3 regions of the Metabacillus sediminis genome follow, and region 2 is predicted to be linked to each of the others. Evidence: predicted binding sites of a transcription regulator. Region 2 holds the regulator's gene; each other region holds the start of a gene.

Evidence for each region. The regulator LexA, encoded in region 2, represses DNA repair genes until DNA is damaged. The targets are predictions, from matches to a motif close to CGAACATATGTTCG.
Region 1: the regulator LexA is predicted to act here: its motif matches at 6,638-6,651, upstream of WCV65_RS12715 (DUF6434 domain-containing protein).
Region 3: the regulator LexA is predicted to act here: its motif matches at 3,062-3,075, upstream of uvrB (excinuclease ABC subunit UvrB).

What each region holds. Positions count from the first base shown of each region.
Region 1 covers NZ_CP147407.1:2,421,294-2,429,241, reverse strand. Annotated here, with positions in the region: gene WCV65_RS12750 (ABC transporter ATP-binding protein) at 1-894, opposite strand, end outside; gene WCV65_RS12755 (hypothetical protein) at 1-1, opposite strand, end outside; gene WCV65_RS12745 (GntR family transcriptional regulator) at 891-1,262, opposite strand; gene WCV65_RS12740 (alpha/beta hydrolase-fold protein) at 1,424-2,197, opposite strand; gene WCV65_RS12735 (metalloregulator ArsR/SmtB family transcription factor) at 2,341-3,387, shown strand; gene WCV65_RS12730 (MFS transporter) at 3,393-4,643, shown strand; gene WCV65_RS12725 (DUF4395 domain-containing protein) at 4,679-5,098, shown strand; gene WCV65_RS12720 (oxidoreductase) at 5,125-6,009, opposite strand; gene WCV65_RS12715 (DUF6434 domain-containing protein) at 6,022-6,615, opposite strand; partial or broken gene WCV65_RS12710 (Tellurium resistance) at 6,783-7,400, shown strand; gene WCV65_RS12705 (alpha/beta hydrolase) at 7,457-7,948, opposite strand, start outside.
Region 2 covers NZ_CP147407.1:1,994,413-2,002,360, forward strand. Annotated here, with positions in the region: gene WCV65_RS10430 (MarR family transcriptional regulator) at 1-215, shown strand, start outside; gene WCV65_RS10435 (nitroreductase family protein) at 259-888, shown strand; gene WCV65_RS10440 (putative quinol monooxygenase) at 935-1,231, shown strand; gene WCV65_RS10445 (assimilatory sulfite reductase (NADPH) flavoprotein subunit) at 1,531-3,342, shown strand; gene cysI (assimilatory sulfite reductase (NADPH) hemoprotein subunit) at 3,359-5,071, shown strand; gene WCV65_RS10455 (hypothetical protein) at 5,108-6,541, opposite strand; gene lexA (transcriptional repressor LexA) at 6,642-7,265, opposite strand; gene WCV65_RS10465 (LysM peptidoglycan-binding domain-containing protein) at 7,417-7,737, shown strand; gene WCV65_RS10470 (recombinase family protein) at 7,746-7,948, shown strand, end outside.
Region 3 covers NZ_CP147407.1:3,497,249-3,505,196, forward strand. Annotated here, with positions in the region: gene uvrA (excinuclease ABC subunit UvrA) at 1-1,004, opposite strand, end outside; gene uvrB (excinuclease ABC subunit UvrB) at 1,011-2,990, opposite strand; gene WCV65_RS18265 (CsbA family protein) at 3,186-3,422, opposite strand; gene WCV65_RS18270 (glycerophosphodiester phosphodiesterase) at 3,500-4,225, opposite strand; gene WCV65_RS18275 (ABC transporter substrate-binding protein) at 4,382-5,716, opposite strand; gene WCV65_RS18280 (carbohydrate ABC transporter permease) at 5,855-6,667, opposite strand; gene WCV65_RS18285 (sugar ABC transporter permease) at 6,664-7,548, opposite strand; gene WCV65_RS18290 (ABC transporter ATP-binding protein) at 7,584-7,948, opposite strand, start outside.

The DNA.
Region 1 (7,948 bases), 430 kb from region 2:
TTGTGCCTTTTCCTCCTTTAATTCTGCTGAAGCACTCGTTAAATAGATAATCAGCTGCTGCAGGGATACAGGGGCAAGCTCCAATCCAAGCTGATCAGCATTCTGTCTTTCTGTCGGACTCAGCCGGCCCAGTACAGTAACAGAAACAAGTCCTCCAATTGCTTCGCTTTTCAATATATTTTTCCCATTTGTAAACTCAGCCGCTTTTATTGATGGTCCGACGACCGTAAAGGCTCTGCCGCGAATAGCATCTGCCTCTTCATTCATAATCAGCTTCCCGTGATCAATGACAATGACGTGCTCCAAAATTTTACTGACTTCATCGATTAGGTGCGTCGATAGGATAATGGTGCGGGGATGGCTGCTATAGTCTTCAATTAAGCGGTCGTAAAAAATATTTCTGGCGACGGCATCAAGGCCAAGGTATGGTTCATCAAATATCGTAAGAGGTGCTCTGCTGGCAAGCCCGACAATAATGCCTGCAGAGGAGAGCATGCCGCGGGAAAGCTTTTTCATCCGCCGCTTAAGAGGGAGGTTAAAATCTTTGATTAAAGAGTCGGCATATTCCTGATCCCAGTTTGGAAAAGCAGAAGAACAAATATCAAATAAATCCGAAATGTTAAACGTATCAGGGTACTTCTGGCTTTCTTTAATGAAGCAGATTTGGCTGAGTACGCCGCGGTTCTCATATGGATCTTCCCCGAAAATCCGGATGTCTCCGCTTGCTGGAAAAAGCCGTGCCGTAATCATATTCATGATGGTCGTTTTTCCTGCACCGTTCCTCCCCAGAAGTCCATAAATTTTACCCGGCTCTAATGAAAAGCTTACATCCTTAACGGCTTCGGTCTTTCCGTACGTTTTTGTAAGTTCTTTTACCTCTAATATATGGTTCATCGCATGCTCGCCCCTTTTTGAATCATCGCATTCAGCTGATCTGCTGTAATGCCTATTTTTTCAGCTTCATGAAGCATCGTTTTGATGTATTGCTCGAAGAACTGTTCTCTTCTTTTTTCCATTAACTTTTCAAGAGCCCCTGAAGCGACAAACATGCCAACTCCTCTTTTCTTATAGAGAATTCCTTGATCGACCAATAAATTGACTCCTTTACCGGCTGTAGCCGGATTAATTTGATAAAAAGCCGCGAACTGATTGGTTGAGGGGACTTGTGATTCTTCAGGCAGGCCGCCTTCAATGATGTCATTTTCAATTCTTTCTGCAATCTGTACGTAAATTGGACGGCTGTCATCTATCAAGTGAACAATACCTCCTTTAGTTGTTTGGTTAATTACTTATGTAACTAACTATATAAGTTGTGGAAGATCATGTCAATGGGCGAAAGAGAAGAATATCAGCCTAAATTTCAGAGCGTACAAAAAAGGATGCAGCCATTGCATCCTTTGGATAAAGAAGTTGGTTATAAATTTTAACGCTTCAGCAAATATTCTAAAACCAGGGGGAACCTTTCTTTAAAATCCGAATAGTGATGACGTCCCTGATTGATGACTTCAAATCTTGATTCCTTCGTTTTCTTTCTCAGAATCTCGAAAATTCTTTGATTGGAGGATAAGAACTCCTCACTGATGGCTGAATGTTCGCCGCCCTCATTCGTCCCGCAATCCAAATAGAGACGGTTTAATGAAGCAAAGTCAGCCTCTTTCAAAAGCTTCTCCATTTCTTCCTGATTGCGGTAAAAAGCAGAGGAAAGCCCTGCCACTCTCGTGAAAATATGCGGATATTTACACGCTGCATAAACCGAAAGGGACCCGCCTAATGAAATGCCGGCCATAAAGGTTTGGTCTTGTATGGTCCGGTATGAATGATCTATACAGGGCTTCAGCTCATGAACGATAAAATCAAGATAGGCGGATCCTTTCCCTCCGGCCAGGCTTTTTCTGCCAAGCAGTTTTTCGCTGTATGGCCCGCTGACCCATGGGCATAACTCGTTGATTCGTTCTTCTCCGGCGGGATTCAAATCAATAGCCACAATAATGATTTCATATTGTTTATTATGTAATTCTTTCGCCAATTCAAGAGATACGCCGCCAACAGCCAATTCATCTGTAAAAACATTCTGTCCGTCATGCAAGTAGAGGACAGGATAGCTTTTGCTGCTGCTTGAGTAGGAGGGAGGCCGATATATACGGATGGTCCGCTCCTCGTTGAACGCATTCATTGGGATTTGAAAGCAGTCTATCAATCTCTCCAACCTCTTTCTTTCGTTTCAGCATTCTTTCGCTGTAAAAGGTAAAAATCCCTTCTGTTCAAAGATTTTTCAAAAATATTCTATTTTTATTGAATATACAATTCTAAAAATATAGAATAAAAAGAGAGGTGATGGAAATGGAATTTGTTTTTGAAACAGGAAGAGAACGTGAAACCTACCAGGTTGAGGTCCGTTATTCACTGCTATGGGAGGCTGCACTCGGAATTGCCGCCATTACGAACACGCCGCTGATTAAAACCCTGGAGCAGCCGGAGTCAGAGTGGAAGAGAATAAAAGATTCTCTTCAGGAAGAGATGCTGGATCATCTTGATTATGCAGAGAAAAACAACACATGGAAAGCGCTTCTTCAGCTGCTGCATGAAGAGAACTTTGAAAATCTCTCATCGTTTATAGACTATATAAAATCCCTTTCGAATGAAGCCTTCAAATTTATTTGTCTCCCGTTCCTTGGCACTCACTTACAGAAAACGAGAAAAGAAGCTGCGGGGGGAGATGAAGCGTCATTGCTTGAGCTGCAGAAAGCGGCAAGCTGGAATCCGTTCTTCCCGGCTTATATTGAGCTGGTGTGCAAGGAGGATCCGGGAAAGCTGAAGAAGCATTTATTACATATGCTTACCGGCTGGTATGAAGCGGCGGTGAAGCCTGATGAAGAAAGAATTAACAGAATCCTGAAAAGAGATGTTGAATCGAAAAGCAAGATGGCCGCGAAAATGAAACCTGAGCCGTTTGTAGAATGGGCGACTGAGGGGAGGATTTATCCTCCTGAGCCGAGTATTCATCACGTTCTGCTCATTCCCCACACCATTTACCGTCCGTGGAATATTGAAGCGGATTTTGAAGACACGAAAGTATTTTTTTATCCGGCATCCAATGAAAGCATCTATCCGAATGATCCATTCATTCCGCCTGCCTCGCTCGTTCAAAAACATAAAGCGCTTGGAGATGAAATCAGATTGAAAATCATTAAAATGCTCTCCGTTAAAGGGCGGACGCTGCAGGAAGTAACAGATGAACTTGGGATGGGAAAAACGACGATTCATCATCATTTAAAAACGCTTAAAGGAGCAAGGCTCGTGGAAGTAAAAGAGTCTAAGTACTTCCTGAGACAGGTCTCGCTTCAAGCGCTTTCTGAAGAACTCAACCAATTTCTGGACAGGAAGTGATATGGATGGGGGAACGTGCTTATGTGATTGGGGAAGCAAAATTAGAGCTAAAGAAAAATAGAAACATCCTGAAGCTTTTGAGCGGTAATTTTATTTCATTTTTCGGAGACCAGATCTATATGATCGCTGTACCGCTGATCGTACTCGCTCTTTCGGGGTCGCCTTTAATGATGGGATTTGCCGCTGCCGCCGAACGTCTGCCAATACTCTTTCAGCCGGCGGCAGGGATCCTGGCAGACCGGATGGACCGAAGGAGGCTTCTCCTGATCTGTGATGCAGTGAGATGTCTTTTAACAGGCATCTTGGGTACTCTGCATCTTATTGGTGCTTTGGAAATTTGGCATTTGTTCTTTAGTGTTTTTGTAATCGGAATCTTTAGCCAGGTGTATCAGACTGCGCAGTTTGCCTATATACCAAAACTCGTAAGAAAAATCGATCTACAGGCCGTAAATTCCATTAATTCAGCGATCCTTAACACATCCGTCCTAATGGCACCGGCCATTGGCGGGCTGGTAATAAGCTTGTACAATCCTGGTATTGGATTGCTGATCAACAGTGTTAGCTTTTTCATCGCGTATTTGTTCATATTATTGATCCCGATTAAATCCATTCCTATTTCTCAAAAAGTAAAGCACTCCTTTTTGAATGATGCAGTGGAGGGCTTTCAATTTGTCATAAAGACGAAGCCTATTTTTTATACGAACATGGCGCTGCTTCTGTCTGTAGTTGGAACAACTCTTTTTGTGACGATGCTGATTTTTCATTTGAAAGATATAATTGGTCTTTCTGAATGGGAAATCGGACTGCTGCTCTCCTTCAGCGGAGCTGGCGTGGTAGCGGGGGCCATGGCGGCAGGACTCTTCAAAAAAAGGATATTAAATCGAAAGCTGCTCTTTCTCTCATCTTTTATAGGCGGGTGTTCCATTTTTCTATTTGGTCTGACCGAACAATTCTTTTTGCTGCTCATACTGAATGCAGTTGGAACGGCAGCCGCTGCGGTGATGAATCCTTGTATCGCCGGAATAAGGCAAGATTTTACACCGGATCATTTGCTGGGGAGAGTTCAGGCAACAAGCAGGCTTATGACATGGGCACTTATGCCGCTCGCGGCCTTTATGGCGGGTTTTTTGGCTGAAAGGGCAGGTACACATGCTGTGATCATATTGGGGAGCTTTTTTTCGCTGGCTGGATCTGTCGTTTACTTGAAGCTTGAGAAAGAAAACAGCAAGTTTCCCAAAAAGAAAAGAATGGTGTAAAATACGTATATTCCAATCAGTAAGGTGGGTTTTTTATGAAAACCATTCCGAAACCTCTCGTTATGACCAATCAATGGTTCATCGTACTTTCTGTTTTAGCAGCATGGCTTACCGGATGGGCTTGGATACTGCTTATACCGTTAGCCGCAGGATTGATGGGGTTGATCTTTAAAGTTAATCCGGTCATGAAGACGGCCAAACTGTTCCTGAGAAAACCGGCATCCGCATACATTCCGGAGGATTTTGATCAGCAGCAGTTTAACCAGGCGATAGCCGTTAGCTGTCTTGCTCTTGGCTATATTGGGTACGTCATGAATTGGATGACTCTGGCTTATGTTTTTACGGCAATGGTTGCCCTCTCAGCCTTTATAGCAATACTGGGCTTCTGCATTGGATGCTTTATCCGCTTCCAATGGCAGCAATACCGTCAACGCAGACAATCAAGCCGCGTTTAAAGAACCCATGATGGACGGGTTCTTTTTTATTTTTTCGGCAAAAGTCTGCGTAGAATAACGGATTCCCAAATACGCCAAGGCAATATTCTTTTTAAAAGGAGTGTTAAGCGGACTCCCTTTCCAATCGGATATCTGAGCTTATACACCCTCCGTTTTTCGCATAGAACAGTTATTAATTGCACCACATCCATCGGATCCCCTTGTTTTGCGCTTCCCCGTTTGAGCTCATTTTCAATTCCTGTCATATAAGAAAAGTAGGGAGAATGCGGGTCCATGGATACTTCCGCCACCTTTTTCCCGGTTGTCCAAATGTTCGTTGAAAAGGATCCCGGCTCAATCAGCATGACATCAATGCCAAACGGTTTCACTTCCAAACGAAGGCTTTCACTGAATCCCTCTAATGCATGCTTGGATGAGACGTAAGGGGACAGACCCGGAAAGCCGATCAGTCCGCTTATGCTGCTCATGCTGATGATCTTTCCGCTTTTCTGGGCGCGCATGAAAGGAAGAACAGCCTGAGTTACCGCGATAGCACCAAAGAAATTCGTTTCGAATTGATCTTTAAACTCAAGCATCGTAATTTCCTCACTGAATCCTCCGAATGCAAATCCCGCGTTGTTGATCAGGACATCAATCTTTCCGATTTTTTTCAGAAACTGCTGGAGTGCCTCGATCGAGTCAGCACTGGTCACATCCAGAGGATGGATCGAAATCTTTTCTGCACACCCGTTATGCTCTGCTAGTTTTAAAAGTTCCTTCGATTTATCCATATTTCTTATAGCTGCGATCACGGTGTGGCCTTTTTTGGCTAATTCAAGGGAAGCGAGCATTCCAAATCCGCTTGACGCACCGGTAATGAGGATCGTTTTCATGTTTGATGTGTTTTCTATCGCCTTTTTAGCATTCTGCATACCATTTCTCCTTTAGTCTTTCTCATCTGCATGAAGCCCGTTATCCTTATACTTGCTGCCGCCGGGAAGCCCTTTGACCGAATTCCATGCATTAATGGCATCTTTGCGCGTTTTTCCTTTATTTGCAGGGTCTGCGAAAAAGTCACGAGTGAACTGGTTGTATTGAAATTGAGGGGCAATGGCTGATTTGTATGAAGGGTTCTTTTTTCGTTCTTCTTCTTCATGCCAGGCTTTTACAGCATCCTTATAGGTATACCCTGCATGCGTTTTAAAAAAGTTCTGTATGTATGTAGAAAAATGAAATCCCGGTCCAATCACTGTCTTAAAGAAGGCTCTTGCTTCCTGGCTGCAGCGGTGGTTTTCCGTAATCACCGTTTCCAGAGTCAGCTCCCGCTTGGACTTTTCTCTTCCAGGAGGATTTACAGATCGTTTTGGCTTTAGTATTTCTCCCGTCTGCAAAAACGCTGCAATTCTCGAGGAAAGCTCTGATTTGGAACCAGTTGGTGATAGTCCATTCTTTCTGCAAAAACCCTGAAGCTCCTCTTTCAGCCAATAATAGTTCGTGAAATCCTGTACCGCTATAGATAGAGTCAGTTTAGGCCTCAATCCAATCCCTCCAAATAAATAACGTACGTATGTTCCTTTTGAAGATCGTATCACAAAAAGAGGAAAAAGTAACCATAGATGAGTTGGTATTGGAGAAAATGCCCTATTTTTAGTAAACTAAAAAGTGAAATGGAAACATCATCCAGTAGGAGGAGATGAATAGAGTGATTGAGTTAAAGAAAAAAGGTGAATCCATTAATCTCTCAAAAACAAGCGGATCAGGTATTGGCGAACTATTGGTAAATTTAAACTGGAATCAGAAACAGCAGAACCAACCTGCGAAAGGAGGATTTTTATCCGGGTTGCTCGGAAAAGGTGCAAGTCAAGCAGACCTTGACTTAGGCTGTTTATATGAACTTAAGAACGGACAAAAAGGCTGCATTCAGGCCCTCGGAAATGCGTTTGGAAATCTTCAGCAGCTTCCTTATATTCAATTGGATCATGATGATCGGACAGGAGCGGCGGCGGGAGGAGAAAATCTCCGGATTAATGGAGACCGGATACAGGAGATAAAACGGATTCTTGTATATACGTTTATTTATCAGGGAGCAGCTAACTGGTCAGAGGTAGATGGTGTCGTTACACTGAAATACGGCAATGGCCAGGACATTGAGGTAAAGCTTGATGAACACCGCAATGGCCAAACGATGTGTGCAATTGCCATGATTGAAAACGTCCAAGATCAGACGTTTAACGTTACACGTTTAGTCGAATATTTTCAGGGACATGAAAAAATGGACAGGGCTTTTGGATGGGGAATGAAGTGGCAGGCAGGAAGAAAATAAAGAAAAGGGTCCTAGGCTTAGCTTAGGACCCGGATCTTCCAGATGAAACCAGCTATCTACTGTGTTCCAGGCACAGTCTCTTTCAAAAACTCATCCAATATCCTCTCATACTCTTCCCGATTCTCCGTAAACGACATCGCATGGTCACCTTTTTCGGCAAAGTAGATTTTCTTGGCGCCATTTTTTTTATCATACAGCAGCTGTGACGATTCAGATGGAATGTAAGCATCGTCCTTGCTGTGAATAAAAAGGACGGGGTTCTCAATCTGATCAATAAAATTTATCGGAGAAACTTCGTTGATCGAGTATCCATCGCGCCATTTCATGAAAGGACGGGCAATCGGCATGACGAGAAAGCCGGGCAGACGGAATTCTACTTTCAGACGGTAGAGAAGCTGTTTTTCCAGGCTGTCGAATGGACAGTCGGCAATGTAGAAGTCAGCGCCGTCCTCCAGCATCCCCGCATAAAGAAGCATCGTAACCGATCCCATGGATTCTCCGTGAATTCCTAAGGTAATGTCCTGGCCGTATTGATTTTTCAGCCAATG
Region 2 (7,948 bases):
AAAAGGGTACGATCATCCGCCGGAAAAATCCTGAAGACAATCGTTTCACATATGTACGCCTGACCGAAGAAGGGCGCGGGAAAATCGCCGCATATAAAGAAGAAAAACAGCGGTTTGTTTCGGATGTCTTACATGGTTTTAATACGGAGGAACGAACGCTTCTTTTAGAAATGCTTACCCGGATTCAAGAAAATGTAGAGAATATGAAATACTAATGAATGAATATCAACTAGACCCCTCATAAAGGAGAAATAAATCATGACTAAAATGAACGATTTTAAAGAAATTATCACTGGACGCCGTTCCATTCGCAATTACGATCCATCAGTGAAAATCAGCCGGGAGGAAATGACGGAGATTCTGACAGAAGCAACGCTCGCTCCATCATCTGTAAATATGCAGCCATGGCGTTTTATGGTCATTGATTCAGAAGAAGGCAAGAAGAAGCTTGCTCCGCTAGCGAAGTTTAATCAGGTGCAAACCGAGACATCTGCTGCAATGATCGCTGTTTTCGCTGATATGAAGAGTGATGAATATATGGATGAAATTTACGATAAAGCAGTAGCTGAGGGACATATGCCTGCTGAGGTCAGAGACAGACAAGTAGCGCAGATTAAAGGGTTTTTTGAAGCAAGCTCGTTTGAATCACTAAAGGAAATGAATTTGATTGATGCCGGCCTTGTTTCAATGCAGCTGATGCTTGCTGCACGTGCACACGGCTACGATACGAATCCAATCGGCGGTTATGAAAAGGATCAAATTGCCGATGTATTCGGAATGGATAAAGAGCGTTACTATCCAGTTATGCTTCTTTCCATTGGGAAAGCGGCAGATCAGGGCTACCAATCAGTGCGTTTACCGATTGAAAAGATCACGGAGTGGAGATAACCGCCATTCATGCATAGAAAAAATTAAATGAAAAGAGGACAAAAAAATGATTATTACACATGCAGGATTTCAAGTTAGACCGGATAAAGAAGCAGCTTTTCTTGAAGAAATTGAAACATTGGTGAAAGCTTCACAGGCAGAAAATGGATGCATCTCTTATCGTCTGATGAAAAATCTGGATCAGGAGCACGCTTATACAATGGTAGAAGTTTGGGAAGATATGGCTGCTGTGAAAACCCATGGAGAAAGTGCCCATTTTGTTGGGTTTGTAGGGAAAGCAAAAGAGTTTTTAACGGCACCGCTTGATGTAAAAAGCTATGAAGGAAGCCTTCTTCAGCGCTAATTTACTCAAAAACCCCTTACGGCATAATGCTGTAAGGGGTTTTTGATTGCTGCAATTACCGTTCTAATTGTTGAAAAAGGATGGTTCAATTAGACGAGAGGAATAGAACTTTTACTATTAACAATATTAATAACTCCGATTATTTAAAAATATTTTACTAATGCTCTAATTTTCTGTAAAATTAGATAAGATATTTATACTGCTAACCAAGGTAAAAAGCGTGCTGGTTTATTTTAAGTGAAAAACCGACTTAATACATAGGTATAATCGAAATATGATGAAATGATGAGGTGGGTTCATTGCATATTCAAGTAACAAACAGCCCTTTTGATCAAAAGCAGGCAGATCTCCTGAACCAGCTATTGCCAACATTAACTGATTCACAAAAAAACTGGATTTCAGGCTATCTTGCGGCTTCAGCTGCCAGTACTCCAGGGGCTGCTGCAGCTGAAGTTCCAGCTCAGGCTGCTGTCCAGACCATCTCCAAAAACGTGACCATCCTTTATGGATCCCAGACGGGGAATGCGCAGGGATTGGCGCAAGCGGGGGGCAAGACCTTAAAGGAGAAGGGTTTTGAAGTAACCGTAGCTTCCATGAACGATTTCAAACCAAATCAGCTAAAAAAAATTCAAAACCTTCTGATTGTGGTCAGCACACATGGTGAAGGCGATCCGCCGGATAATGCGCTGTCACTCCATGAATTTCTTCATGGGAAACGCGCACCGAAGCTTGAGGATTTGAACTATTCCGTTCTATCCCTGGGTGACAGTTCTTACGAATTCTTTTGCCAGACAGGAAAGGAATTTGACAGCAAGCTGGAAGAGCTGGGCGGCAAAAGACTGCATCCAAGAGTGGACTGCGATCTGGATTATGATGAGCCTGCAGCTGAATGGCTGGAAGGGGTCATTAATGGTCTTTTAGGATTGCAGGGAAGTGATGCCTCAGTGCCGGATTCTTCAGCTGCTACACCGGCTGCAGTAACGAATTATTCAAGAACGAATCCATTTCATGCGGAAATTCTTGAAAGTATAAATTTAAACGGACGGGGGTCCAATAAGGAAACGACCCACATTGAATTATCACTCGAGGGCTCCGGTCTTTCCTTTGAACCGGGGGACAGTCTTGGGATTTACCCTAATAATGATCCTGCTCTGGCAGATTTGATTATCAGCGAAATGAACTGGGCACCGGATGAAATGGTTACAGTAAACAAACAGGGGGATGTGCGTTCATTAAAGGATGCGCTCACTTCTTTCTATGAAATAACCGTCCTAACGAAGCCGCTGCTTGAGCAAGCTGCACAAATTACAGGATGTCAGGATTTAAAAGAACTGCTTTCACCTGGCCGGGAAGCGGAACTAAAAGAGTACCTTACAGGACGTGATTTGCTGGATCTGCTGCGTGATTTTGGACCGTGGGCTGTTCCGGCACAAGAGATTCTCTCCGTCCTTCGAAAAATTCCTGCACGACTTTATTCTATTGCAAGCAGCCTGGCGGCCAACCCGGATGAGGTTCACGTAACAATCGGGGCTGTGCGCTATGAGTCTCATGGACGCGCACGAAACGGAGTATGCTCCATTCTTTGTGCGGAAAGGCTTCAGCCGGGAGACAGCTTGCCGGTATATATTCAGCCCAATCAAAACTTTAAGCTGCCCGCCAATCCCGAAACACCGATCATTATGGTAGGTCCAGGGACAGGAATTGCCCCATTCCGATCGTTTATGCAGGAGCGGGAAGAGAAAGAAGCAGAAGGGAAATCATGGCTTTTCTTTGGAGATCAGCATTTTGTAACAGACTTCCTTTACCAGACAGAGTGGCAAAAATGGATGAAAGATGGTCTATTAACAAAAATGGATGTGGCATTTTCAAGAGACACAAAGGAAAAAGTGTATGTTCAGCACCGTATGCTTGAGCGGAGCCGGGAACTGTTCAATTGGCTGCAGGAAGGTGCTGCTGTTTATGTTTGCGGTGATGAAAGGAATATGGCGCATGATGTCCATAATGCACTACTGGAAATCATTCAAAAGGAAGGCGGTTTGAGTCAGGAAAAAGCAGAAGAGTATTTGGCTCAAATGCAGCAGGATAAAAGATATCAGCGGGATGTTTATTAGGAAAGGAGTTTTTCACATGGGCAATCGAATATTAAAAGCACCGGAAGGAACTCCGAGCGATGTGGAGCGTATTAAGGATGATAGCAACTATTTGCGCGGAACCCTTGCGGAATCAATGCTTGAACCGATCAGTGCAGGAATTTCGGATGATGATAACCGCTTAATGAAATTTCACGGCAGCTACCTGCAGGATGACAGGGATCTCCGCAATGAACGCCAAAAACAGAAATTGGAGCCGGCCTATCAATTTATGCTCCGTGTTCGTCTGCCGGGCGGAGTTGCTACTCCCGCTCAGTGGCTTGTCATGGACGACCTGGCTCAAAGGAACGGCAATGGCACTTTGAAGCTGACCACGCGCATGACCTTTCAAATGCACGGAGTATTAAAATGGAATATGAAAAAAACGATTCAGGATATCCATGCATCTCTGATGGATACGATTGCTGCTTGCGGTGATGTAAACCGGAATGTCATGTGCAATCCGAATCCTGAACAATCTGAGATTCATACAGAGGTTTACGAATGGTCCAAAAAATTAAGTGAACATCTCCTTCCACGTACACGAGCGTATCATGAGCTTTGGCTTGATGAAGAGAAGGTAGCGGGCACGGCAGAAGAAGCTGAACCAATGTATGGTCCTCTTTATCTGCCCCGTAAATTTAAAATCGGAATTGCGGTTCCGCCGTCCAATGATATCGATGTGTATTCACAGGATCTGGGGTTTGTCGCGATTGTTGAAGAGGAGAAGCTTCTTGGATTCAATGTCCTGATTGGCGGAGGGATGGGAATGTCCCATGGCGATAAAGAAACCTATCCTCAGCTGGGAAAAACAATTGGCTTCTGCACACCTGATCAAATAGTAGAGCTGGCTGAAAAAATTATCACGATCCAGCGGGATTATGGAAATCGCTCAGAACGGAAAAATGCCCGCTTTAAGTACACGGTAGACCGTCTTGGACTTGAAGCAGTGAAAGAAGAACTAGAGAACCGATTGGGCTGGACCCTGCAGGATGCAAAACCTTACCATTTTGATCACAACGGCGACCGCTACGGATGGGTAAAAGGGGTCAAGGGCAAATGGCACTATACCCTGTTTGTAGAAGGCGGGCGTGTAGCCGATTTCGAAAATTATAAGCTTATGACTGGCCTTCGTGAAATTGCGAAAGTGCATTCAGGAGACTTTAGGCTAACCGCTAACCAAAACGTAATCATTGCAAATGTTCCGCAAAAGATGAAAAAGCAAATCGATCAGTTAATAGCCGAATACGGTTTAACGGACGGCAAGCATTATTCCGCACTCCGTCGAAGTTCAATGGCGTGTGTGGCCCTGCCTACATGCGGCCTTGCAATGGCGGAAGCGGAGCGCTATTTGCCGGTCTTAATCGATAAAATTGAGCGGATTGTTGATGAAAACGGTTTGCGCAATGAAGAAATAACAATCCGCATGACTGGCTGCCCGAACGGCTGTGCCAGGCATGCCCTCGGGGAGATTGGATTTATTGGCAAAGCTCCGGGGAAATATAATATGTATCTTGGAGCAGCCTTCGATGGCAGCCGCTTAAGCAAAATGTACAAAGAAAACATTGGAGAAGAAGAAATACTGAATGATCTTCGTGACATCTTGCCGCGTTATGCCAAAGAACGGGAAGATGGGGAACACTTCGGAGATTATGTTGTCCGTGCGGGAATTATTTCTGCAACAACAGATGGAACAAACTTTCACAATTGAGAAGAAAACAGAAAAACGATGACCCCGGGATTGGAGTCATCGTTTTTTGCGGTTAAAAAAGTTTCTGCCAAGACTGAAAATCGCTCCTGCACCCAAGCCAATTCCCATTAGGATTCCGCTAATGGCTACTCCAAACGCAATATACTCAAAAACCGAGTATTGAGTCATCAATCTCCAATCGATTTTTCCTTTCCAGTCCTCTATCACAAGATTCATCCCATAAATTCCGGAAATAACCGTGTATGTCGTTAAAATGAACAATAAATAATTATTTCGTTTAGCTGAAATTTTCTCCTGGTTTCTGAACAAGCTGTCGAGCGTTTTTTTTACTTCGTCATATAAGGTCGAAATATGAAACACATTATTCATTAAGAAAGCCAATTCCTGTCCTTCTGTGCGGCTGCTTATTTCCTTAAAATGATATTTGCCGGAAAACTCGGTAATCGTTTGAATTAGCTGTTCAATCTCATTCGTTTTATTCCGTCTGTACAGCAGCGAGTATTGATAGGAAAGTTTAAGCAGAACCATTTTGTAAAAGAAGTGAAGGAGCAAGTTGTAATAATGCTGGCCAAACATTTCAGACTTAATTATGGGTACATGTTCGCCCTGCTGGGTAAGGCATGTAAAGGCATGATCGCTGATTACATAGTTTGTCTGAGGAGCCCACCTGCTGTAAGTGTGGGTCTTTGCATAATGATCTATGTACTCTGGGTTTTTAGCGGAAATAAACGGATTTCCTTTTGAATCATAACCATTTACCTGCCCCGATCGGAAGAGATGTTCATTTGTCACGTGATTCTCACGTGTGACCAGCGTACTGACAATATACATTCTTTCATCCACGAAATACGGAAGACTCCCGAAATAAGAGGACTTGTTCACTCCTGTTTCGATAAAAGGGACAATGCCGGGTGCGACTTCTTTAAATATGTAATCCTGAATGCTGTCATAGGATGAATTTTTAGTCATGACCCTAAGATTTTTCTTTTCAACAAGCTTTGGATCCAGAACACGGAACTGATTTTGAAAGTCCATCACTTCAGAAAGCTTTAGGGGAGACTGAGTAAACCGGGTCCGAATCGAGATCATACCAATTTCAAAAGGGCAGATAAAAATATCAGCAGAAAGGACTTCTGCTTCATATGAACGCTGATCCTCACCGAATAATAACCGGATTGGTGATTGAACAGACTTTGAAAACCGGCTGAGCGATTCTTTTGCCGGCTCATGAACAAATAACAGGTTTTCAATAAACGGCAAAAAGTATTGGTCCATATTATCATGGGAAACGGACTGCCCGGGACCGTAATATGCATTTTCTGTTTCTTTTGCGTCCAGATGGAAGAAGCGGTAACCGCTATTCTCCAGCTGCTGCTGGATCTTCATCACATTTGTATGTTTTAAAGAGAAGGGAAAAATAAATTGACTGCTGGCTTCATCTAATTGAAGCTCCTTTTGATTGTCGGACATAAATGGTTCCTCCAGATGCTGATTGTATAGCACATTATACAGCCTTTATTCTATCATTATAATCTGAATGAAAAAAAGCTTGTCCAGTTGAACAAGCTCGTTAATGCACTGTACGGTATACTCCAATCACTTTGCCAAGTATGGACACGTTCCTTAAAATAATGGGTTCCATTGATGAGTTTTCCGGCTGCAGCCTGATATAATCTTTTTCTTTAAAAAAGCGTTTTACTGTGGCTTCATCATCCTCGGTCATGGCAACGACAATATCACCGTTATTAGCGGATTGCTGCTGTCTTACTACAACAAGGTCTCCGTCTAATATTCCCGCTTCAATCATACTGTTCCCGACAATCTCAAGCATAAAAACCTGGTCATCAGGTGAAGCAAGCCGTTCAGGGAGCGGAAAGTATTCTTCAATATTTTCCACAGCAGTAATCGGCAGCCCTGCCGTAACTTTCCCGATAATCGGAACGTTAATCACTTCGTTTCTCGGAATTTCCATTCCATGATCTTCATTTAAAATTTCGATAGCCCTTGGCTTTGTAGGATCTCGGCGTATAAGGCCTTTGTTTTCAAGTCTGGCAAGATGGCCATGTACGGTAGAGCTGGATGCCAGACCGACAGCAAGGCCAATTTCACGGACGGAAGGCGGATACCCTTTGCTTTTGACTTCCTGTTTAATAAATTCAAGAATGTCCTGTTGCCTTTTTGATAGTTTGCTCATCCTTAGCACCTCAGAGTAAGTAATTTATAGTGATTATAGCATCATTTACCTGAAAATACAAACATAAGTTCGAAAAACGCTTGACCCAAAACGTTTGTTCGTATTATAATAAAAATATCAAAAAGCGAACAAACATTCTGGAGGGGTTAACATGTCAAAAAGCACATTTGCACTCATAGCATCATTTTTCGTTCTTGTCGGGGGTATTTTATTTGCAGCAGCCGGTACGGGAAGCGGCAAAACACTGGATGAATATGCTAAAATAGAAATCCGAGAAGGAGATACACTATGGGATTTGGCAGAAACACTGAAGGACAAGCACGGAATGTCTCAGACAGAGTTTGTGGAATGGGTGGATAAGGAAAATAATTTATCTACTATTGTAATTAAACCTGGTGACACCGTTTTTATTCCAGTGAAAAAGAATGATCTTTACAAACATGAAACCCATATTATTGCTTCAGAAGAGTAGGTGTTTACTTGAAGGCGGTTATTTATTGCAGAGTCAGTACAGCAAAAGACGAACAGGAAACTTCTCTTCTCAGACAGGAGGAAGAACTGACTTCTTTAGCGGTTCAAAACGGAATGGAACCCGTCCGGATCATCATGGAGAAGGCAAGCGGCTATGAGATTGAGAGGGAAGGAATTCTCGAGCTTCTTGACACGATAAAAAAAGAAGATGC
Region 3 (7,948 bases), 1.5 Mb from region 2:
GGAACGTTCATATCAATTCCATAATGGCTGCACACAGCTTCAAGGAGCTGAGGATAATACTGTGAGCTCGTAGGCTCCCATGGAGCAATAGCGTGCTGTTTAAGCGTTAGGTACTCATTCGGAATAACGAGTTCACGGTCTACTTCCAGTTTAGACCCAAGACCGTCACATGAAGGACAGGCGCCAAAAGGACTGTTAAAAGAGAACATTCTCGGTTCAAGCTCTCCGATAGAAAATCCGCAGTAAGGGCAGGCATGGTGCTCGCTGAACAAAAGTTCCTCCTGGTCAATGACATCAATCATGACCTTTCCTTCACCCAGGGCAAGCGCTGCTTCAAGAGAGTCGCTTAGTCTTGCCTCAATTCCCTCTTTGATTACAATCCGGTCAATTACCACTTCGATCGAGTGCTTTTTGTTTTTTTCCAGGATGATTTCTTCAGAAATCTCCTGCATTTCACCATTTACCCGAACCCTTACATACCCTTGTTTTTTAATGTCCTCAAGGGTTTTGGCATGAGTTCCCTTCCGTCCAGATACGACTGGAGAAAGAACCTGCATCTTCGTGCGCTCCGGGAACTCCATAATTCTGTCCACCATCTGCTGGATGGTTTGCGAAGTGATTTCGATGCCATGATTTGGACAGACAGGCCGTCCTACACGTGCATAAAGAAGCCTCAAATAATCATAAATTTCTGTGACCGTTCCAACTGTTGATCTTGGATTCCGGCTTGTTGTTTTCTGGTCAATGGATATAGCCGGAGACAATCCATCGATGGAATCAACATCTGGTTTGTCCATTTGACCGAGAAATTGCCTGGCGTAGGCAGAAAGCGACTCGACATACCTGCGCTGTCCTTCCGCATAAATCGTATCAAATGCAAGCGATGATTTTCCCGATCCTGAAAGGCCCGTCAATACGACGAGCTGATTCCGAGGAATTGTGACATCTATATTTTTAAGGTTATGCGCTCTGGCTCCCTTTACAACTATGTGTTCACTAGCCATACTTTGTCATCCTTCCGCTTTCAGCTCTATTAGCAAATCACGAAGCTCTGCGGCCCGTTCGAAATCCAGTCCCTTGGCAGCATCCTTCATCTCTTTTTCCATCTGAGCAATCACTTTTTCCCGCTCTTTCTTGGAGAGCTTCGCAATTGCCGGTGCTGCTTGGTCTGTATCTTCCTCCACCGCTTCCATAGTAGCTCGAATTACATCCCGGATTTCCTTTTGAATCGTTTTCGGTTCAATTCCGTGAACTCGGTTATATTCTTCCTGTGTTTCACGGCGGCGCTTCGTTTCATTTATCGCAACTTCCATTGAATTCGTGATTTTATCGGCATACATAATAACATGGCCATTTGAGTTTCTGGCTGCACGTCCGGTAATCTGAATCAAAGAACGTTCAGAGCGAAGGAAACCTTCTTTATCTGCGTCCAGAATGGCTACCAGTGACACCTCAGGTATATCCAGACCTTCCCGGAGAAGGTTAATTCCAACGAGGACGTCATGTTTACCGAGACGCAGATCGCGTATTACTTCAATCCGCTCCAGAGTTTTTATTTCGGAGTGGAGGTAATTGACTTTGATTCCAATTTCCCTAAGGTAATTCGTCAGATCCTCGGACATCTTTTTCGTCAGGGTCGTAATGAGAACCCGTTCATTCTTTTCGACTCTTGCATTGATTTCCCCGATTAAATCATCAATTTGTCCCTGAATAGGCCGGACTTCAATAGTAGGATCGAGCAATCCGGTCGGACGTATAATCTGCTCGACCATTTCGTCTGTATGCTCTATTTCATAAGGGCCCGGTGTCGCCGAAACATAAACCATGTTCGTCATATGTTTTTCAAACTCTTCAAAACGAAGCGGTCTGTTATCTTTTGCAGAAGGCAGACGGAACCCATGATCGACTAGAACCTGCTTCCGTGCCTGGTCCCCGTTGAACATTCCGCGTACCTGCGGAAGGGTAACGTGAGACTCGTCGACAACAATCATAAAATCGTCTGGAAAATAATCAATCAATGTGTAAGGGGTGGAGCCGGGAGGTCTTAATGTAAGATGGCGGGAATAATTCTCAATTCCCGAACAGAATCCCATCTCTCTCATCATTTCAAGATCATATCTTGTCCTCTGCTCAAGCCTTTGAGCCTCAAGAAGCTTGCCGGCTTCCCTCATCTTGACTAATTCTTCCTCCAGCTCTTTTTCAATGTTTCCTATGGCAACGCTCATTTTTTCTTCACGGGTTACGAAGTGGGAAGCCGGGAAGATCGCGACGTGTTCACGTTCGCCGAGTATTTCCCCGGTTAAGGCGTCCACTTCGCGAATGCGGTCGATTTCGTCTCCGAAAAATTCAATTCTCATGCAGTGTTCATCCCTGGATGCAGGAAAGATTTCCACGACATCCCCGCGAACCCTGAATGTTCCGCGCTTAAAGTCAATGTCATTCCGCTCATATTGGATGTCTACAAGACGCCTTAACAGCTGATTCCGTTCAAGCTCCATTCCAGTCCGAAGAGATACTACGAGTTCTTTGTATTCTTCCGGAGAACCGAGGCCGTAGATACAGGAAACACTGGCAATAATGATGACATCTCTGCGTTCGAACAATGAGGTCGTTGCAGAGTGGCGCAGTTTGTCAATTTCATCATTAATGCTTGCGTCCTTTTCTATAAAAGTATCGGTCTGGGGAACATAGGCTTCAGGCTGATAGTAATCATAGTAACTCACAAAATATTCTACAGCGTTATTCGGAAAGAACTCCTTAAATTCACTGTAGAGCTGGCCTGCCAGCGTTTTATTATGAGCAATCACGAGGGTCGGCTTATTGACTTCCTTGATGACATTCGAAACGGTAAATGTTTTGCCTGTTCCGGTTGCCCCAAGAAGCGTCTGGTGCTTCTTCCCTTCATTAATTCCTTCAACAAGTTTCTTGATTGCCGCAGGCTGATCCCCTTCCGGCTTGTATTTCGAGACTAACTCAAACCGATGTTCCACACAAAGGCCCCCAATTCACGCATTATCGTATTTATATTTTACCATACACTATATGGGAAATTCCAAAGATACGAACTGACGTTTGCAGTATTTTTCTTGCTGTCTATCAGTTTTCCCGCTTTTAGACATTCGCAACCTTTTTCTTTAAACGCACTCTTTATGCACAGAAAAAACCGCGCATCGCACGGTTTCTCTCTATTTATTCAAATGGTTGGGTTTACGGTTCATTTTACGTGCATACATAGCCCCTGCAACAAGCGATACAGCATCAAGCCCCACAATATAGTCGAACTCTGTATATCCTTTAAAATAAGAAGCGATGATGAGTGCAGCGGTTAAAGCAGTCCCAACTATATAACTGTACGTGACTCTCGTAAAAAGCACGACAAGAACAAACGGAAAAATCAATGCCAGGATCGCTTTCGTCAGCATTGTGAAACGCCCTCTTCCTTCTTGATATTACCGTTATTCTATCATGCTCCGCGAATGCTGAATAGCTTTAGAGGAACCTATTCTTCAATTGTTCTTAACAGCAAATCCGGAAAGTCTGTCATCACTGCCGACACTTTTGTATGAATAAGACTTTGATATAAAGCAAGGTCATTAATCGTATACACTCTTAACGTTCCCCCGTTATTCATATATTCCAATCCGGCTTCGGAGAGACTGAATTCGGCAGGACAGTGGATACTGCTGCAGCCAAGCTGTTCAGCAATCAAGGCAGCATCTGGCATATTCCCTTCAAAAAGCCAGGCAATTTCAAAGACTTTATTTAGTTGTTTCATTCTTTTCACGCTTGCTTTGTTAAAGGATGAAAAAACAATTCTGCCGGCCAGATTTTTTTCTTCAGCCATCCGCATTGCTTTCTCCTCCAGATTAGGGTAATCAAATACATCATTTTTTAATTCAATATTTAAGACCGTGCCTGACTGGTCTTCCAAAAGCAAATCCAGAACTTCCTCCAGATGAGGAATCCTTTCATTATGAAAGGAAGGATGAAACCAGCTTCCTGCATCTGCATTCCGCAATTCCTTATATGTCATGTCCTTTACATATCCCACTCGATCTGTCGTTCGGTCAATTCTTTCGTCATGAATGACGACAAGTTCACCGTCTTTTGACATTTGAACATCCAATTCAATTCCGCTTGCCCCTGCTTCTATCGCCTTTCTAAAAGCAAGCATCGTATTTTCCGGATACTGTCCGCTGCATCCTCTGTGAGCAAATATCTTCATGTTTGCAACTCCATTCTTAATACTAAGCTCTGTTAAACTTGGCTGTTGATTGCAGGTAGCAGGCGTTCGCTTTCCACTCCAATCAACAGGTTTTTAAAATCAACCAAAAAGTAAAGGGCCGGCCATGAAGAATTCTTCTGGCCAGCCCTTTGAAGCTTACTTCTGCTTGCGATTAGCCATCTCAAGCGATCGTTCTGTTTCCTTTGCTGCCCGATTCAATGCTTCTTGAGGATCTGTCCCTTGATATAAGCTTTCCATTCCAGTTACAACTTTTTGTCTGGATTCAGGGAAAACGGAAATCAAGGCTCCTTGTGTAGCCGGAGAAGGCTTTGTATTTTTCAGCTGGTCCACCGTTACCTTAAGCTGCGGATACTTTTCCCACTCTTTTTTCACGATATCCTGCTCATATGCTTTTGGATTGATAGAGAAATACCCGCTGTCTACATGCCATTTAGCCTGCACTTCAGGTGTAGATAAATATTTCATGAAATCCCATGCACCCTGCTGTTCTTCTTCAGCCGTACCTTTGGACATCCAAAGCGAAGCTCCTCCGATTACAACCCCTTGCCTTTCGATGCCATCAGGAACAGGAAGATAAGCAACCCCAACATCAAATGGAGCATTATCAATCAATTCTTTAATTCCTGCAGAAGAGTCAAGGAACATAGCAATTTTTTGCGATTGGAATGCCGCTCTCATAGAATCCCAGTTCTGTCCGCTATTGTAGAAAGAACCATCCTTGTGCATCTGGCTGATTAGATCAAAAACACGTTTTCCTTCCGGTCCATTGAACGTCGCTTTTTCCGCGTCTCCTTTGCGTCCATTTTCATTATCCACATAGGTTCCGCCTTGTACAGCTACCATTTCTTCAAAGAACCATCCGTAATTCAGGATCGAAAATCCTTTTTGGCTGCCAGTCGTAAGTGCTTGTGCTGTACTTTTCAGCTCACTGTAAGTTTGAGGTGCCTTTTCAGGATCCAGGCCAGCTTTTTTAAATGCATCTTTGTTGTATACCAAGACGGGTGTTGAGGAGTTAAACGGCATAGAATACTGCTTGCCATCCACTGTGTAGTAATTTGAAATATTTTTTTCCCATTGAGATGTGTCAAATTTATCTTGATCAATAAACTTTTGGACAGGCTCGATTTTGTTGCTGTCGATCATATACTTTGTGCCGACTTCAAACGTCTGCATAATGGTTGGAGCGTCAGGAGATCCCGCAACGGTATTGAATTTTGTCAGTGCTTCTTCGTATGTTCCCTGGAATACAGGCTTAACCTCAATCTTATCTTGAGATTTATTGTATTCATCCACAATCTCTTTTAAAGAAGTCTCTAAATCTCCAGCCATTGCATGCCAGAATGTTACTTCAATTTTACCTTCAGCGTTTTTCTTCACAGGCTTTGCTGTTTCTTTTTCCGGCTGTGTTCCGCCGCAGGCTGAGAGCACGATCAGCATTAGACCAGTAATCAATATCAATACCTTTTTCATCTGTTTTCACTCCTGATTTTTTATTTGATTATGCATGGACCGGCTGGCAATTCCCCTTCATATGCAGAAAGGTGAGCTGGCCAATCTATGCCTCATTCAGTTAATTGACGGGAGAAATACCCGCTGCTTTTACAAACGTTATTTTATTGCACCTTGAGTCAATCCTTTTTGAAGGTGCTTCTGTCCTGCGAAAAGCAGGATCAGAGTCGGCAAAACAACAATGACAGCAGCCGCCATAACGATTCCCCATTCGGAAGAAACCTCTTGTGATTGCATTTGCTTCAGACCGATTTGGACTGTTCTTACCTTCTCGTTGTTTGTGACGAGAAGCGGCCATAAATACATATTCCATGTCGTTAAGAAGCTGTAAATAGCAAGAGTTATTATACTCGTCTTGGATACAGGCAGGACCACTTTCCAGAAAAAGCGGAAACGGCTTATACCCGCTACCTGCGATGCTTCAAAAAGCTCATATGGAATCGTCTTAAATTGCTGCCTGAGCAAGAACGTTCCAAAGGCTAGTGCGAAAAATGGAATGGTAAGCGAGCTGTACTGATTAATCCACCCAAGCTTTTGAACAATTAAGTAATTCGGAACCATCGTCGCTTCCCAAGGAATCATCATGGTAGATATAAACAGAAAGAAGAGTGTATTTCTTCCTCTGAATTTAATAAACACAAACGCGAAAGCCGCCAGTGATGACACAATGAGCTGACCTGCTGTGACAGTGACTGAAACGATTAGACTGTTCATTAAAAAATGAAGCAGCGGTACTTGCTGAAAGGCCGACTGATAGTTTTCAAAGGAAAAAGATGAGGGCAGCAGCTTCCCTTGAAGGACTTCTCCTCCTTGCATGAAACTGATCATGACTGCATATACAATCGGAAACATCATGAACAGAGCGGATAAAACGAGCAGCACGTACAATAAACTTTTCTTCATAAGGCTCATTGATAATGCACCTTCTTTTCTCCAAGCCGAAATTGCAGAATCGTCACTGCCAGTATGCAAAAGAACAGCAAGACTGCCTGCGCACTGGCCGAGCCGGCATTGTAATTAACAAAGGCATCCTGATAAATCGAGTACACAATCACGTTGGTGGATTGTACCGGACCGCCTTTGGTTAAAATATCGATTTGGCCAAATGTCTGAAAGGAATTAATCAGAGAAACGGTAGTAATGAAAAATAACGTTGGGGACAGCATGGGGAGAGTAATTCTCCTTAGCTGATAAAAAGATCCCGCCCCTGAAATTTTTGCACTTTCATAGAGCTGTTCATCAATGTTCTGCAGGCCTCCAAGCAGAATCAGGAAAGCGAAGCCTGTGTTCATCCAAATCGTTGATAAAGCAACCGCAAGCAGGGCTGTGTTTGGATCCAGCAGCCACGAGTGCCCTTCAAACCCGATCAAATTCAATAGCTTATTAAACACTCCAATGGAGGGGTTGTACATAAACATCCATATGATTGAGGATGCTGCAACACTCATCCCCATTGTTGATGAGAATAGCGTCCGGAATATACCAATGCCCTTAAGCTTCAAATTAGCGATTAAAGCAAGAAATAATGAGAGCAGAATACCCGCTGGAACTGTATACAGGACAAACAGTCCCGTTGCCTTTGCACTATTTAAAAATTCCTCAGACTGGAGCAGATACGTGAAATTTTCAAGACCGATAAATGCGATGGGATTCCCTTGAGGATCCGTATAAAATAGGCTCAGATAAATCGTTCTGATCATCGGATAAAACAGGAATACTCCGAACAGCAGCAGAGATGGAAGAAGATAAAGGAGACCTGAGCCTAAATCAGAGAGTCCATTTCCTGTTTTCATCTTCAGCTTTGATTGATTTTTCTTAACCAGGGCATTCATATCGGCTGCTCCTCTGAAGAAGCAAATGGCGATCTATGGCCCGTGCTCAGCCTGGTTCCGTTTTGAGGATCAAAAAAGAGTAAATCCTCTTGATTAAAGGTTAATTCGATTGAATCACCCGGTTCCAAATCCCATTGTCCAGGCCATCTTGCAATCCATTGCTTCCCTTCAGATATGTCAAAGCTCAGCAGCGTCTCTGTTCCAAGTATCTCAGCATTAGCAACCAATCCCGTCAGCTTTCCTTCTCCGGCTGGCGCCTGTATTAAATGCTCAGGGCGAATTCCGGCTTCAACAGACTCTGCCCCTATAGACAGCAATACCTCCTGAGGAACATCAGATAAATGCTTATCTCCAATGTGAA